4 regions of the Ochrobactrum sp. 19YEA23 genome follow, and region 4 is predicted to be linked to each of the others. Evidence: predicted binding sites of a transcription regulator. Region 4 holds the regulator's gene; each other region holds the start of a gene.

Region 1 (3,671 bases), 280 kb from region 4:
TTCCACAAGTTGCAGCGGTTTTCGACCGACTGGCACGCCAATGCCTTTGCCGGATCAACGGTCCGCAAGGTTTCGCGCGCCATGTGGGCGCTCGATCTGCTCAATGACACGCTGATCATCGCCCTGCTGCCGTCAATCCTGATGCTGGTTGGCTCGGTTGCGTTGCTGTCGTGGTACTGGCCGCTGATGGGCTTGTTGGTTGCCATCGGCTCTGTGCTGTTCATCGTCTGCACGATTGTGATTTCGCTTGGCTTTGTTGCGCCTGCCGCAACACTGGCCAATAGCTGGGATACGCGCATGGGCGGCTCGCTGGCCGACGCCATCTCCTGCAACGCTGTCGTGAAGGCATTCGGCGCGGAAAGCCGTGAAGATGTTCGTCTTTCGAAAGTCGTCACCAAGTGGCGCAGCCGCACGCGCCGTACCTGGCTGATCGGCACGCTGAACGGCTTCATTCAGGGCGCAAACCTTCTGGTCATGCGCGGCGTTGTCATTGCCTTTGCGCTCTATCTCTGGAGCCAGGGCAAGGCCACGGCAGGCGATATCACCTTCGTTTTGACGGCATTCTTCATGCTGCAGGGCTATCTGCGCGATGTCGGCATGCATATCCGCAACCTGCAACGGTCGGTCAACGACATGGAAGAACTGGTCGATATCGAGGCACAGCCCTACGGCATTGCCGACAGGTCTGGCGCTACCGCGATCAAGATCGGTGCGGGCGAGATCACCTTCGATCACGTCACGTTCCATTATGGCAACCATGAAGACCCGCTTTACCGCGACTTCTCGGTTAAGATCGATGCAGGCGAACGGGTTGGCCTTGTCGGCCATTCCGGCTCTGGCAAGACCACCTTCGTGAAGCTGATCCAGCGGCTTTACGACGTCACTGACGGCGCCATCCGCATTGACGGCCAGAACATCGCTGAAGTCACCCAGGCGTCGCTGCGGTCGCAGATCGCCATCGTGCAGCAGGAACCGATCCTGTTTCACCGCACGCTGGCCGAGAACATCGCCTATGCCCGCCCCGGCGCAACACAGGCCGAGATTGAGGAAGCGGCACGCCTTGCCAGCGCGCATGACTTCATCACCCGGTTGCCGAAGGGCTATGCGACGCTGGTGGGTGAACGCGGCGTGAAGCTGTCGGGTGGTGAACGCCAGCGCGTGGCCATTGCCCGGGCGTTTCTGGCCAATGCGCCGGTTCTGATCCTCGACGAGGCGACGTCCAGCCTCGACTCGGAATCGGAAGTGCTGATCCAGCAGGCGATGGAACGCCTGATGATCGGGCGCACCACGCTCGTCATTGCTCACCGGCTTTCGACGGTGCGCGCACTCGACCGGCTGCTTGTCTTCGACAAGGGACAGATCATCGAGGAAGGCGACCACGATGCGCTGATCCGCAAGCCGGGCGGCATCTACCGCCGTCTGTTCGAACGGCAGGCGCTGGAGCTGACGAAGGGTCTCGAAGACGTCATTTGAGGCACGCTATAACCAGAATACTTTCACCGCCTAAAGAACAGGGCCGGAATCACTTCCGGCCCTATTTTTATTGGGCTTTTTCTATTCATTGCGCGTTCAGATCACGTCCGGTATCACCTGCCGCTCAACCGTGGCTTGACATTTCCATGACAGAAATGTGACACGAAATTTCTCATATTTAGAAATGGTAGCGGGTAAGAGATGTCTGGAGTAGTGGAAAACGCGGGCGAACGCCGCTGGAGCGATGCGGCCATTTTCGGCGCTTCGCATGTCTCGTGGCCTGTGCGCTTTGTCTGGGTCGCGCTTGCTTCCATCGTCCTGTCCGTTCTGCTCGTCTTCTCCGTTGAATGGATTTTCCGCGGTTCGTTTGCTGAAACCGTTGAGTTTTTCCGCACCCCGCACAAGCCTGCATGGACGACTGTTGCCTTCTTCGTTGTGGTGCTGACCGCCAGCGATGCGCTTTTCGGGCGCATCCATTACGGGCTTTTTGTGGTCGGGCCGCTGGCGCTGATCGCTGCCGCGACGGCGCGCGAAAAAAGCCTTTATCTCGGCGACCCGCTCTATCCGAGCGATTTTCTCTATGCCCGCCAGATCGTCGACCTGCTGCCGCTTCTGGTGCGCGAGCGCCCGTGGAGCGCTGTCGGCATCACCCTCCTCCTGATCGCCAGTGCCGCGCTGCTCATTGCCGCCAGCCTTTTCTGGTGGCGTCGCTTCGACCGTATTCCCTGGAAAGGCCGCGCACTTCGTCTGGCCTTTGCGCTGCCTTTGCTCGCCTGGTTCGCCTTCATTTCCGACTATGCCAGTTTCTCGCTGGCCCGCGACCGCCTGCGCGTTCTGCCCATCATGTGGGACCAGAAGGAAAATTACGCGCATAACGGGTTCACCATGGCCTTCATTTTGAACGTGCCAATGGCAACCGTCTTCGCGCCGGAAGGCTATTCGCCCGAAACAATTGCGTCGATTGAACCACCTGCACAGCTCATTCCGGCAGCACTTGATACCGGCAAGCCCGACGTCATCATGATCATGAGCGAGTCTTTCTGGGACCCGACCCGCCTGCCGGGCGTCGCCTTCAGCGCCGATCCGATCCCGACCGTGCGTGCGGAACAATCCGGCTATGTGTTCTCGCCGGAATTCGGTGGCATGACCGCCAATGTCGAGTTTGAAGCTCTGACCGGTTTTTCCAAGGCATTCCTGCCTTCGGGCAGTATTCCGTACCAGCAATATATTCGCCGCCCACTGCCTTCGCTTGCAAGCTTCTTCAAGGAACAGGGCTATGCGACGCGGGCGATCCACCCCTATCGGCAATGGTTCTGGAACCGCGGTCCCGTCTATGAAAACATGGGATTTGACAAGTTCATGTCAGAAGAAAACATGCCGCCGCTGGAAAAGCGCGGTGCGCTTGCTTCGGACGATGCGCTGACCACCGAGATCATTCGCGAGGCTGACGAGCAGCAGGACCCGTTCTTCTTCTTCGCCGTTTCGCTGCAGGGCCATGGCCCCTATGAGGCCAACCGTTATCCGGATTCCAGGCTCGATGTACAGACCGACGCCAGCGAAGCTGTGCGCCAGTCGATCCGCAGCTATTCGCAAGGCGCGATGGATGCCGATGCAAGCCTTGCACGCCTGATGGACTGGGCGTCGAAGCGCGAACGCGAGACCATTCTGGTGTTCTTCGGCGATCACCTGCCGCCGCTCGGCCCCGTCTATACCGAAACCGGCTTCATGCAGGATCGCGTCGCAAGCCGCATTGCGCCCGCCGCCGACATGCTTCTCCAGCATGAAACACCGCTCGTGCTATGGTCGAACAAGCGCGGCGCGGAACGCAGCACCGGCACGATCAGCCCGGCTTTCCTGCCGATGCAGATCCTCGAAATGGCCGGAATGCAGCATCCCTATTACACCGGCTTCCTGCGCCAGTTGCACGACCAGTATCGCATTGTTGATGCGCATGCCGTGTTCGATGGTGATGAAAATGCCGATGAAGGCTGGCAGCAGCGCCCGCCCTTCGCACCGCTCCTGCGCGACTATCAGATGCTGCAATATGATATGATTTTCGGCAGCAGTTACGCGCGGGATCGGTTCTTCCCGGCACCGTCACAAAGCTGATCGCGATGTTTATGCCGGCGCCTTGCCGGCAGACTGGCGAATGATCAGCTTGTAGTCGATCTTTCGGGCCGGTGATGTCTGGCCGTTCT
Region 2 (3,671 bases), 1.0 Mb from region 4:
GATTATCCCGCCCATTCGCCGCATCTGGGTGCAATTGCAGGCCGCTCGGCCAATCGCATTCGCGACGCGCATTTTGTGCTGGGCGGGAAGACCTATGAAGTCGAGGCGAACTATCTGGGACGCCATAACCTTCATGGCGGCAGCAAGGGACTCGGCAACCGTGTCTGGAAAGTCACCGGCAGCGGGGCGGATTATGTCACGCTGAGCACGGTTGCCGAAGATGGTGAAATGGGCTTTCCCGGCAATCTGAAGGTCAGCTGCACCTATATGCTCAATGGCAACGGTGCTTTGATCGTGCGGCTGGAAGCTGTGACTGATAAGCCAACGGTGTGTAACCTTCTGCATCACAGCTATTTCAATCTCGACGATGGCGGCGAAAGTGACATTCTCGACCATCAGCTGAAGATTCTCGCCGACGCCTATATGCCGGTCGATGAGGCGCTGATTCCAGACGGGCGCGTTCTGCCGGTCAAGGACACGGTGTTCGACTTCCGCGATTATCGCCCGATCCGCCATGCTGAAAACGGCAAGCAGGTCGAATATGACAGCAATTTCTGTCTTTCGGCTACACGTGTGCCGTTGCGTCTTTGCGCTTCCGTCAAGGGCGCGAAGTCGGGTGTTCGTATGGACGTGCTGACAACAGAGCCGGGTGTCCAGTTCTATGCGGGCAATACGATGGCTAATGATTGCATCGGCCTGACGGGTAAGCCTTACGGGAAACATGCGGGCTTCTGTCTGGAGCCGCAAATCTGGCCGGGTTCGCTTGAATATCCTTATTTCCCGCAGGCGATTCTGCGCCCGGGCGAAATCTACGCGCAGGAAAGTCGTTTCGCCTTCACGCGGGATTAGTTAGCATCACCCGGTATAAGCGGCGCGCGCCGTCTCCATGGGCGTGAGCGCGCCGCGTGTTTCTACGACACGGGCTGCAACGGCATGGGCCTTGTGTGCGGCTTCGACCGGCGAAAGTCCATCCATTCGCGCAACAAGATAAGCGCCGTTGAAGCTGTCACCGGCACCTGTGGTATCCACGGCATTGGCGAAAACGGAGGGAACCAGCGTCTGTTCGCCGTTGGCCGCGACCAGGGCCGGTTCCGTGCCGTCCTTGACGACAACTTCCTTCACACCAAGGCCGATAAGGCGTCCAGCACAGGCCTCGGCATTGGTGTCGCCGAAAAGCGCCTGTTCATCAGGGAAAGTCGGCAGGGCGATATCGGCAAGGCGCATTGCTTCGCTGATGATGTCCTGCGCGGCCTTGCGGTCCGGCCAGAGCTGGTAGCGGAAATTGGGATCGAAAGCGATCCGCGATCCCGCAGCGCGGCATTGCCGCAGCACGTCGAAGAATGTTTCGCGATGTTCCGGCAGGACGATTGCGATGGAAATCCCCGAAAAATAGATGATGTCGCGCCCGGAAAGGCTCTGTTCAAGCGCAGCCCGATCACTGGCAAGACGGCGCGCGGCGGCATCGCTGCGCCAATAGGTGAAGGAGCGTTCCGCACCGTTCAGCGTGATGGCATAAAGGCCCGGATGCACACCGGCGATCACAGGGCTATGCGCAATGCCGATGCCATTGGATGAGAAGAAAACGCGCTGTTTCTGCGAGAAATTGTCTTCGCCGAAAGCGCTCACATAATCGACCGGAAACGATCTGTCGGTCAGTGCGCGAACATACCAGGCGGTGTTCAGCGTATCGCCAGCAAAACCCATGCGCCACTGGTCGCCTTCGCCGCCCGAAAGCTCAATCATGCACTCGCCGATAGACGCGAAACCGCTCATCTTTTTCTCCTCAAATCGATTACAGACGCCTATACCAATTTTCTGTGATGTAAAATCGCTTTGTCAGTTGTCTTCCATCATTGTCATACAGGCTTTATCGACTTGCCACATTCGTTGTGTAACGATCCCGCGCCGCGCTACGGCGAGACACGTTCCAGACCAAGGATTTGAAATGCGTTATGCGATCTACTTCACGCCGCCTTCCAGCGATGCGCTTCTGAAGGTTGCGGCCAACTGGCTGGGGCGGAACGCCTTTAGCGGTGAGCCGGTCAAGCTGCCGGCGATTCGCTCGCTTGGCACGGAAGAGATTGCATCGCTGACCGATGAACCGCGTCGTTATGGTTTTCATGCCACGATGAAAGCGCCGTTTCGGCTGAATGACAATCAGACTGAAAGCGAACTCCTGTCGGCATTGATGCATTTCGCATCGTCGGTTGAACCCGTCATCATTCCACGTCTGAAGCTTCGGGCCATCGGGCCGTTCTTTGCGCTGGTGCCGCATGAACCGGTCACGGCCTTGAACCAGCTCGCCAATGATGTTGTCGTTGCGCTGGATCGTTTCCGCGCGCCGCTCAATGAAGCGGAAATTGCCAAGCGCCGTCCCGAACGCCTGAGCGAAGCACAGCGCCACAATCTGGAACGCTGGGGCTATCCATATGTTTTTGAAGAGTTCCGCTTCCACATGACCCTGACTGGTCCGGTTGCGGAAGGCGACCGCGCACGGATTGAGCGTCGGCTGGAAGAATTCTTCGCGCCGCTTCTCAACGATCCGGTCGAGGTTGCGAATCTCGCTTTGTTCGTGGAACCTGAGAAGGGCGCGCCCTTCGAGATTCATTCGCTGCATCCGCTGACGGGTGGAGCCACGAAGACGCGGACCCAGCGGGCAGTGGGGAGGCCTTGAGCGATGACCAGTGAAACTATCCTGCGTAACGCGCGTATCGTTCGCGCAGACGATGTCATCGAAGGTTCGATCAAGCTCGTTGACGGTCAGATTGCCGATATTGCCAGCGGGCCGTCATCAGTCGGCGAAGACATGGAAGGCGACTTCCTGACGCCGGGTCTGATCGAACTGCACACCGACCATCTCGAAGGGCATTATGCGCCGCGTCCCAAAGTGCGCTGGAACCCGATTGCCGCCGTGCAGGCGCATGATGCGCAGATTGCCGCTTCCGGCATCACCACCGTATTCGACGCCTTGCGCATCGGTCTGGATGACGATGCGCAGACCGGCATCGACGACATGCTGAAGCTTTCCACGGCAATAGCGGAAGGCCGTGCGGCGGGTCGGTTGCGTGCCGACCATTTCCTGCATATGCGCTGCGAGGTTTCCGCGCCGGATTGTCTTTCGGCCTTTGAACGTTTCGGCAGTCATCCGCTGATCAGACTGGTCTCACTGATGGACCATGCGCCGGGACAGCGGCAATTCACCAATCTAGATGCCTACAAGGCTTACTTTCTGGGCAAGAACAAGCTGTCGGAAGAAGAGTTCCGGATTTATTGCGAGCGCCGCGTTGGCCAGTCGCAGATTTATTCCGCCAAGACGCGCAAGGCGATTGCCGATCTGTGCCACGAACGCGGCGTGATCCTGGCAAGCCACGACGATGCGACGCTCGATCATGTTGCCGAAGCGCGTGAACAGGGCATTCGCGTTGCCGAGTTTCCGACCACGCACACGGCGGCCAAAGCCTCGAAGGAATCCGGCATGTCGGTGTTGATGGGCGCGCCGAATGTGGTTCGCGGTGGCTCGCATTCGGGCAATGTTTCGGCACGAGAGCTGGTCGAGGCCGGGCATCTCGACATTATCTCGTCGGATTATATCCCGGCGAGCATGATGCAGTCGGCATTTTTTCTGGCCGATGTGCTGGCCCATGCTCCCAATGCGGTTTCATTGCCACAGG
Region 3 (3,671 bases), 150 kb from region 4:
GCCTGCACAAGTGCTCCGGACTATATGAGCGATTTGTAATGTGGAGGGCTCAAAAAGCATAAGCCATTGGATCGTATGGAGAATGCGGTTCGGTTTTTCGCCGTGACCCTCGCGTTTTTTTACAGGCGGTACTTGTACGTGAGGGCCATAATCCCCATAATGTCAGGCAGGCATGCTGGAGTCCCGCCAGCGGCGCCTGGCGGCGGCTCGCCGGAATGAGCGCCCCGACACCGGACGGGACATGGCAAGAGGATTTAAGTCATGGCTGACTTTCGCAATATTCAGGCGCAGCAGAGGCCGGTAGGCGGCGCTCGCGCCGATGCAGGCATCGATCAGGGTCTGCGCAGCTATATGCTGGGCGTCTATAACATGATGGCTATCGGCCTGGCCGTTACCGGCCTTGCTGCATTCGCCGTTGCGGCACTCGCAACGACGACGGACCCGTCCGCAGCCGTCGCGCAGCTTGCTAACGGCAAGATGCTCACGGGCCTTGGCGTCGCGCTCTACACCTCGCCGCTGCGCTGGGTGGTGATGCTTGCGCCGCTGGCGGCAGTGTTCTTCCTGAGCTTCCGCATCGAACGTCTTTCGGTCTCGACCGCTAACGCCGTCTTCTGGGGCTATGCAGCTCTCGTCGGCCTGTCGCTGTCGTCGATCTTCCTGGTCTTCACCGGCCAGAGCATCGTTCGCACCTTCTTCGTGACGGCTGCGTCCTTCGGTGCGCTGTCGCTCTACGGCTATACGACCAAGCGTGACCTGTCCGCTATGGGCTCGTTCCTGATCATGGGCCTGTTCGGCCTGATCCTGGCTTCGGTCGTCAATATCTTCCTCGGCTCCTCGGCATTGCAGTTTGCAATCTCGGTGATCGGCGTTCTGATCTTCGCAGGCCTCACCGCCTACGACACGCAGTCGATCAAGGAAATGTATTACGAAGGCGATGCTTCGGATACGCAGGGCCGCAAGGTCGTGATGGGCGCGCTGCGTCTCTACCTCGACTTCATCAACATGTTCACCTTCCTGCTGCAGTTCATGGGCAACCGTAACTAATCAACAGAAGAAGCTGGAATGCGAAAGGGCAGCGGAAACGCTGCCCTTTTTGCTTTTGTCTGACGGTTTCATGATGCATTCTGGAAATGTGTAAAATCATTTCTCCGGTTCTGTCTCATGCCTGTCGTTCGCGATTTTCGTCCCACCGATATTGATGCCATCACTGCGATCTATACCGAAGCCGTGCTGAACGGTTCCGGGTCTTATGAGGTTGAGCCGCCGTCGCGTGAAGATTTGCGACAGCGCTTTGAGGGCTTTGTCGAGCAGGGTTTCCCAATTCTGATTGCGGAAGAGAACGGTGTGGTGCTGGGCTATGCCTATGCCAGCTATTTCCGCACCAGACCGGCCTATCGCTGGCTTGCGGAGGATTCGATCTATATCGCGCCAGAGGCCAAGAATAAGGGCGTCGGCAAGCTTCTCCTGCGCGAACTGATCGAACGGGTAACGGTACTGGGTTTCAGGCAGCTATTGGCTGTCATCGGCGATGGTGAGAACAATATCGGTTCCGTGCGGCTGCATGAAAGCCTGGGCTTCCAGCATTGCGGACGGATCGAGGGTTCAGGCTTCAAGCACGGGCGCTGGCTGGATACGGTGCTGATGCAGTTGCCGCTCAATGGCGGGCGCACGCTTGAACCGGGCAAAATGCCACTATCCTCATCCTGAGCGCGTCGACGGGTCAGGCCTCGACTAGTTTCAGGCTCTTGTCGAAAACGCGCAGCACACGTTCCAGCTCATGGCCGCGCTTCATGATCAGCCCGCTTGCTGCAATGACCGCGTAAGCGCCCTGTTTCTGGGCGAGCTTGGGATTCTTCTCGATGCGGAACAGCGGAACCTCGCTGGCGCGCCGGAAGATGGAAAAGACGGCCCGGTCACTCAAATGGTCGATGGCGTAGTCACGCCATGCCCCGGCGGCGACCATGCGGCCATAGATGTTCAGGATCTTGCCCAGTTCATGCCGGTCGAAACTGATGGTGGAGGGGGTCGGTCTGGCGCGGTCGAGTGAGACGACCTTTGGCGACGCGGATGCGTTGGACGAGGATGATGAATCCTCACTTGCTGCGCTTGAAATATCCATGTCCTTCCTTTCAGCCCTGTGGGTGGCGAAGCGGCAGGCGCGTCTTCGCCGCAACGAAACGCATGACAGCAGGGTGATGCTTTTGTGAAACAAATTCAAGTGCGGGCGGTGGTCTGGCGGTTCAATTGACCGGGATATCCCTCATAAAACGCCAGATTCGGTGCCTGTCTGATCGTGCATTAGTTGTTCACGAAAAACGAAAGTCTGTCTGGAATGGTGATCGTCGAACACATTTTCGCCTTGTCAGCTTCGCATTCCAGCCTGATTATGGCTTCAGCATCCACGTGTTGCCTGAGACGGTTCGGTTCGGGTATGTCCGACCCCAAGCCCCCCGCCCAAAGGACTGCCCGAGCCGAACCAACCTTCTTCGTCCGACCGAGCCGCAACACTGATACGGTCTTCCATACCTCCGAGACTGATGCCCTTCCCGAAAAGTGACGACTATGTTCGACATCCGACAATGCTGCCGGATTTGAAGACTATGGTTTGTGCTGAAACAGCCGCGGTCAGAGGCCGACTGGCGCTTTTTCCTTGAACATGGCAGCGCCATGGATGCGCCCAAGGGAATTGTCGTCCCGGGTTTCCTGCAGAATCACCGCGCAACCGGAAACATCCTTCCGCTTCAACTCGGAAGCGGGGAGTTCGATTTTCAGCGCCTTGCCGTCCCACATGCCGATCGTGTTGATCTCGCTGACCGTGTTTCGGTAGGTGATATCCTGACCGGCATTCTCGCCCTCGGTGATCGGTATGGTCACCGCATCGCGGAAATAGAACAGAACCACATGCACCGGCACTTTTGGCTTCTCGCCAGCACCGATTTCGATGGACAGACGGCCATCGTCAAGACGGTTGATCGCAACAGGTACAGTCAGCTTGTCGGCTGCAATCTGTGCATTGATAGCGCCTGCATCGCGACCGTTGACCTCCGCGCGGCCATTGATGATGGCCTGCGGCGTATAGATCATGCGTGCGTTGAAGGAATTGCGATAGGCATTCTGCCGGTCGGTATTATCCTGGGTGGCAAGTGTGTCGCGCCACCCCATATAATCCCAGTAATTGACGTGGAACGACAGCGCCAGCACGCTCGGATCATCGGCGAATTTGGCAAAATTGTCGTCAGCCTTCGGGCAGGACTTGCAGCCCTGGCTGGTGAAAAGCTCGATGACGGCGGTCTTCTTGGGCGCATCTTGCGCTAAAGCAGAGCCTTGCATGGAGACACAGCCGGTGAAAGCCAGCCCAAGAACGGCGCATACGTTGCGCCAGGCCGGCAGGGAATCGCCGGTCAGCCAAGTGGCTGTTCCATAAAAAGAGGGCTGCACGGTCACTTTAGTTTCATCCTGCACTAATTGATGATGACATCTATTATGTAGGAATTACGCCGATCAATGGGAATTCACGTTGCGGTGAGATTCTGGGCCAAGTGTGCTCTATTTGCGTCATATGGATCCCGAAATTTCGAGATTCGCGCGCGAAAACCGCGAAAATGAGAGTTTCGGCGTTGAAACTGCCGGAAAATAAAAAAGCCGCCGGATTGCTCCGGCGGCTTTTTGTT
Region 4 (3,671 bases):
GCTATCATCGTCCTGCTTCTGTTCCTGGCCGTGATGAACATTGCAGCAATCATTCTGCGCCGCCGGTTCGAGCGCCGCTGGTAAACGGGAGTCGAAGCTATGAACTTGATGACAGAACGTACTCTCGAGAAAGCCGTAGGAGAAAAGATGAACGCCAACACCAGTTCCGTAAAGATGCGCGGCGACAAGGTTTGCGTATTCTATGGTGAGAAGCAGGCCCTTTTCGATGTCAACCTGGATGTTCCGGAAAAGATGGTGACGGCGCTGATCGGTCCTTCCGGCTGCGGCAAGTCGACATTCCTTCGCTCGCTCAACCGCATGAACGACACGATTGAAGGTTGCCGCATCGGTGGCAAGATCACCCTCGACAATGAGGATATCTACGATCCGAAGATCGATGTGGTGGAACTGCGTGCCCGTGTGGGTATGGTGTTTCAGAAGCCGAACCCGTTCCCGAAGACGATCTACGAGAACGTGGCTTATGGCCCGCGCATTCACGGTCTGGCCCGCTCCAAGACCGATCTTGAAGAAATCGTCGTGACGAGCCTTCAGAAGGCCAGCCTGTTCGAGGAAGTGAAGGATCGCCTCCACGATGCGGGCACGGGTCTTTCCGGCGGTCAGCAGCAGCGCCTGTGCATTGCCCGTGCGATTGCGGTGAGCCCGGAAGTCATTCTGATGGACGAACCCTGCTCGGCGCTCGACCCGATTGCTACGGCAAAGGTGGAAGAGCTGATCGACGAACTGCGCCAGAACTACACCATCGTCATCGTCACCCACTCCATGCAGCAGGCGGCCCGTGTTTCGCAGCGCACCGCCATGTTCCATCTCGGCAATCTGGTCGAAGTGGGCGACACGGAAACGATGTTCACTGCGCCGACCGAAAAGCGCACGCAGGACTACATCACCGGACGCTTTGGCTAACAACGAGGGCGGGGGACAAGCCTCCCTTGCCCGCGGACTGCGCTAGCAAAAACAGAAGTGCGGCTTCCCCGCAATTTATATTACGAGGTCTACCATGCCGTCTCAGCATACCGTTCGTTCCTACGATGAGGAACTGAAGTTTCTCACCCACAAGATCGCCGAAATGGGCGGACATGCGGAACGTATGGTCGAACAGTCGGTCGCCGCTATCGTCAATGCAGACAACGCCCTTGCCCAGCGCGTCATTTCAGACGACCTGATCCTGGACGCCAGCGAACGCGAAATCGACGACAAGGCCGTGATGATCATCGCCAAGCGTCAGCCGATGGCTGTCGATCTGCGCGAGATTATCGGTTCGATCCGCATCTCCGCCGATCTGGAGCGCGTTGGCGATCTGGGCAAGAACATTGCCAAGCGCGTTGCCGCCGTTTCGGAGTCCCGCCAGCCGGTCAAGCTCTATCGCGGTCTTGAAACGCTGGCCGAACTGGCGCTGACCCAGCTCAAGGACGTGCTCGACGCCTATGCGTCGCGCTCGGTGCAGCAGATCAATATCGTGCGTGATCGCGACGATGAGATCGACGCCATGTACACCTCGCTGTTCCGCGAGCTGCTCACCTATATGATGGAAGATCCGCGCAATATTTCCGCCTGCACGCATCTTCTGTTCTGCGCCAAGAATATCGAGCGCATCGGCGACCATGCGACCAACATCGCGGAAACCGTCTATTACATCGTGACCGGCCTGCAGATGCCTGCCGAACGACCGAAAGAAGACCTGAGCCACGGCATCGTCGTGGATGAGGCACGCAAGCCCTGAGTAAGCGCTGCGTTTGGAGCACATCAGGACGGCTTTGCCGAAAGGAGCTCCAAATGCGGTGGAGAATGAGTGAATAGCGCGGCGGCACGCGGTCGATAGGGGGACGTGTATCTTCCGCTCGCTGGATTTTAATAGGGAATATTGGATGTCACAGGTACCCAAAATCGCTGTGGTGGAAGACGAAGAGGCGCTGAGCGTTCTGCTGCGCTACAATCTTGAGGCCGAAGGCTATCAGGTGGATACGATGCTACGCGGCGACGAGGCTGAAATCGCGCTGCGCGAGAACGTACCGGATCTTCTCATCCTCGATTGGATGCTTCCTGGCGTATCGGGCATCGAACTGTGCCGCCGTCTGCGCCAGTGGCCGGAGACGGAACGTTTGCCGGTCATCATGCTGACCGCCCGCGGTGAGGAAAGCGAACGCGTTCGCGGCTTGAGCGTCGGCGCCGACGATTATGTCGTAAAGCCGTTCTCGACGCCTGAGCTTCTGGCCCGCGTCAAGGCCATGCTGCGCCGCGCTAATCCAAGCCTGCTGTCGCATGTGCTGAAGGTGGGCGATCTGGTGCTCGACCGCCAGCAGCATCGTGTTTACCGCAAAGAAAAGGAAGTTCGTCTTGGACCGACGGAGTTCCGCCTGCTGGAATATTTCATGATGTCGCCGGGCCGCGTGTTCTCACGCAGCCAGCTTCTCGATGGTGTCTGGGGACCGGACATCTATGTCGATGATCGCACCGTCGACGTCCATGTCGGACGCCTGCGCAAGGCTATCAACTTGGGTCGCGCGCTTGATCCGATCCGCACGGTACGCGGCGCCGGTTATTCTTTCGGCTGATCGAACTTCAATAGAAACTGCTCTTCGAGCCCGTCTTTCGTGACCGAAAGGCGGGCTCGATCACTTTCAGACGTGCCCATTTTGCCAGTTGCCTGCTCCACCCGATTCGGTCAGATGAGGTGCTGAAAAGGCCAAAAATGGCCAATCTCACGGAATGTTACGTAGCTTGCATCAAAGTTGAAGGAACCGGCGCAGGACTTGCTAAAACAGTTACGCCGCAGATTTTCCCAACCGGATGAAGCAAGATATATCAAAATTTTACAGCAGTTGCGAATTAAGGCAGCGATGTGGCCTGTATTGAGGAACTATGATTTCCATCAAATCAAAGGTTTATCTCTTTTCTGTAGGTTCATTAAGAAATTATTAATAGTTTTGAATGGTTTGTGTGGGCAATTACGCTCGTGATTCGGGTTTCATTTGTGGCCGTTTCGATGGTTTCAGCAATTTCGGAATTTGACCCATTGCCTTTTTTTGGCCTAAAAATTCCAAAACCTTGAAGAAGACGAGCGACGGCAGGTTGTTTGATTTTTGATCTTCGCCTGCTTTGACTTGCACCGCAGCTAGACCCGTACCGGTCATTATTGGCCTTCGGATCGACTGCTTCAGTTAAGGGTCCTGAATATGAGACTGAGCCGTTGACGCGCGCTGGTAATTGGAAGCTGCCTGTATTGGCAGGACTGCTCGTAGCGCCCTTCGTAATGACGGGCTGCACGACGACCGGCACCACAGCCAAGACTGAGAAGACGGCGGCCGCAAGCCACGTCAAGTCGGTTAACGGCGTCAAGACCTATACCTACACGGCGAGGGACAAGGAGTGCCTCGAGCGCGCAATGTTCTTCGAATCGAACCGTTCCAGCCCTGATGGTCTGATGGCTGTCGGTACGGTCGTCATGAACCGCCTCGCATCGGGCCGTTATCCGGATACTATTTGTGGCGTTGTCGGTCAGAAGAACCAGTTCGCACCGGGCGTTCTCAGCCGCAGGATGGAATCGGGCAAGCTGCCCGACGTTCAGGCAGCTGCTGACGCCGTGCTGAAGGGCCAGCGCCATCCAAAGCTGAAGAACGCCATGTTCTTCCACACGGCTGGTCTGTCATTCCCGT

What was found. The regulator PhoB, encoded in region 4, activates phosphate uptake and scavenging genes when phosphate is short. The targets are predictions, from matches to a motif close to TGTCATNNANCTGTCAT.
Region 1: QBD01_RS02640 (LTA synthase family protein) is a predicted target of PhoB. The motif match lies at 1,620-1,636, and genes of this name have one in related genera.
Region 2: QBD01_RS06255 (DUF1045 domain-containing protein) is a predicted target of PhoB. The motif match lies at 1,855-1,871, and genes of this name have one in related genera.
Region 3: QBD01_RS02100 (DUF2794 domain-containing protein) is a predicted target of PhoB. The motif match lies at 2,182-2,198, and genes of this name have one in related genera.

The regions. Positions count from the first base shown of each region.
Region 1 covers NZ_JASAMQ010000001.1:586,863-590,533, reverse strand. The annotation lists gene QBD01_RS02645 (ABC transporter ATP-binding protein) at 1-1,473, shown strand, start outside; gene QBD01_RS02640 (LTA synthase family protein) at 1,675-3,582, shown strand; gene QBD01_RS02635 (LacI family DNA-binding transcriptional regulator) at 3,592-3,671, opposite strand, start outside.
Region 2 covers NZ_JASAMQ010000001.1:1,333,292-1,336,962, forward strand. The annotation lists gene QBD01_RS06245 (aldose epimerase family protein) at 1-849, shown strand, start outside; gene QBD01_RS06250 (sugar kinase) at 856-1,773, opposite strand; gene QBD01_RS06255 (DUF1045 domain-containing protein) at 1,946-2,674, shown strand; gene QBD01_RS06260 (alpha-D-ribose 1-methylphosphonate 5-triphosphate diphosphatase) at 2,678-3,671, shown strand, end outside.
Region 3 covers NZ_JASAMQ010000001.1:458,157-461,827, forward strand. The annotation lists gene QBD01_RS02085 (ABC transporter permease) at 1-28, shown strand, start outside; gene QBD01_RS02090 (Bax inhibitor-1/YccA family protein) at 262-1,044, shown strand; gene QBD01_RS02095 (N-acetyltransferase family protein) at 1,162-1,707, shown strand; gene QBD01_RS02100 (DUF2794 domain-containing protein) at 1,721-2,119, opposite strand; gene QBD01_RS02105 (thioredoxin family protein) at 2,626-3,330, opposite strand.
Region 4 covers NZ_JASAMQ010000001.1:304,914-308,584, forward strand. The annotation lists gene pstA (phosphate ABC transporter permease PstA) at 1-84, shown strand, start outside; gene pstB (phosphate ABC transporter ATP-binding protein PstB) at 100-921, shown strand; gene phoU (phosphate signaling complex protein PhoU) at 1,016-1,738, shown strand; gene phoB (phosphate regulon transcriptional regulator PhoB) at 1,884-2,570, shown strand; gene QBD01_RS01405 (hypothetical protein) at 2,964-3,149, opposite strand; gene QBD01_RS01410 (cell wall hydrolase) at 3,206-3,671, shown strand, end outside.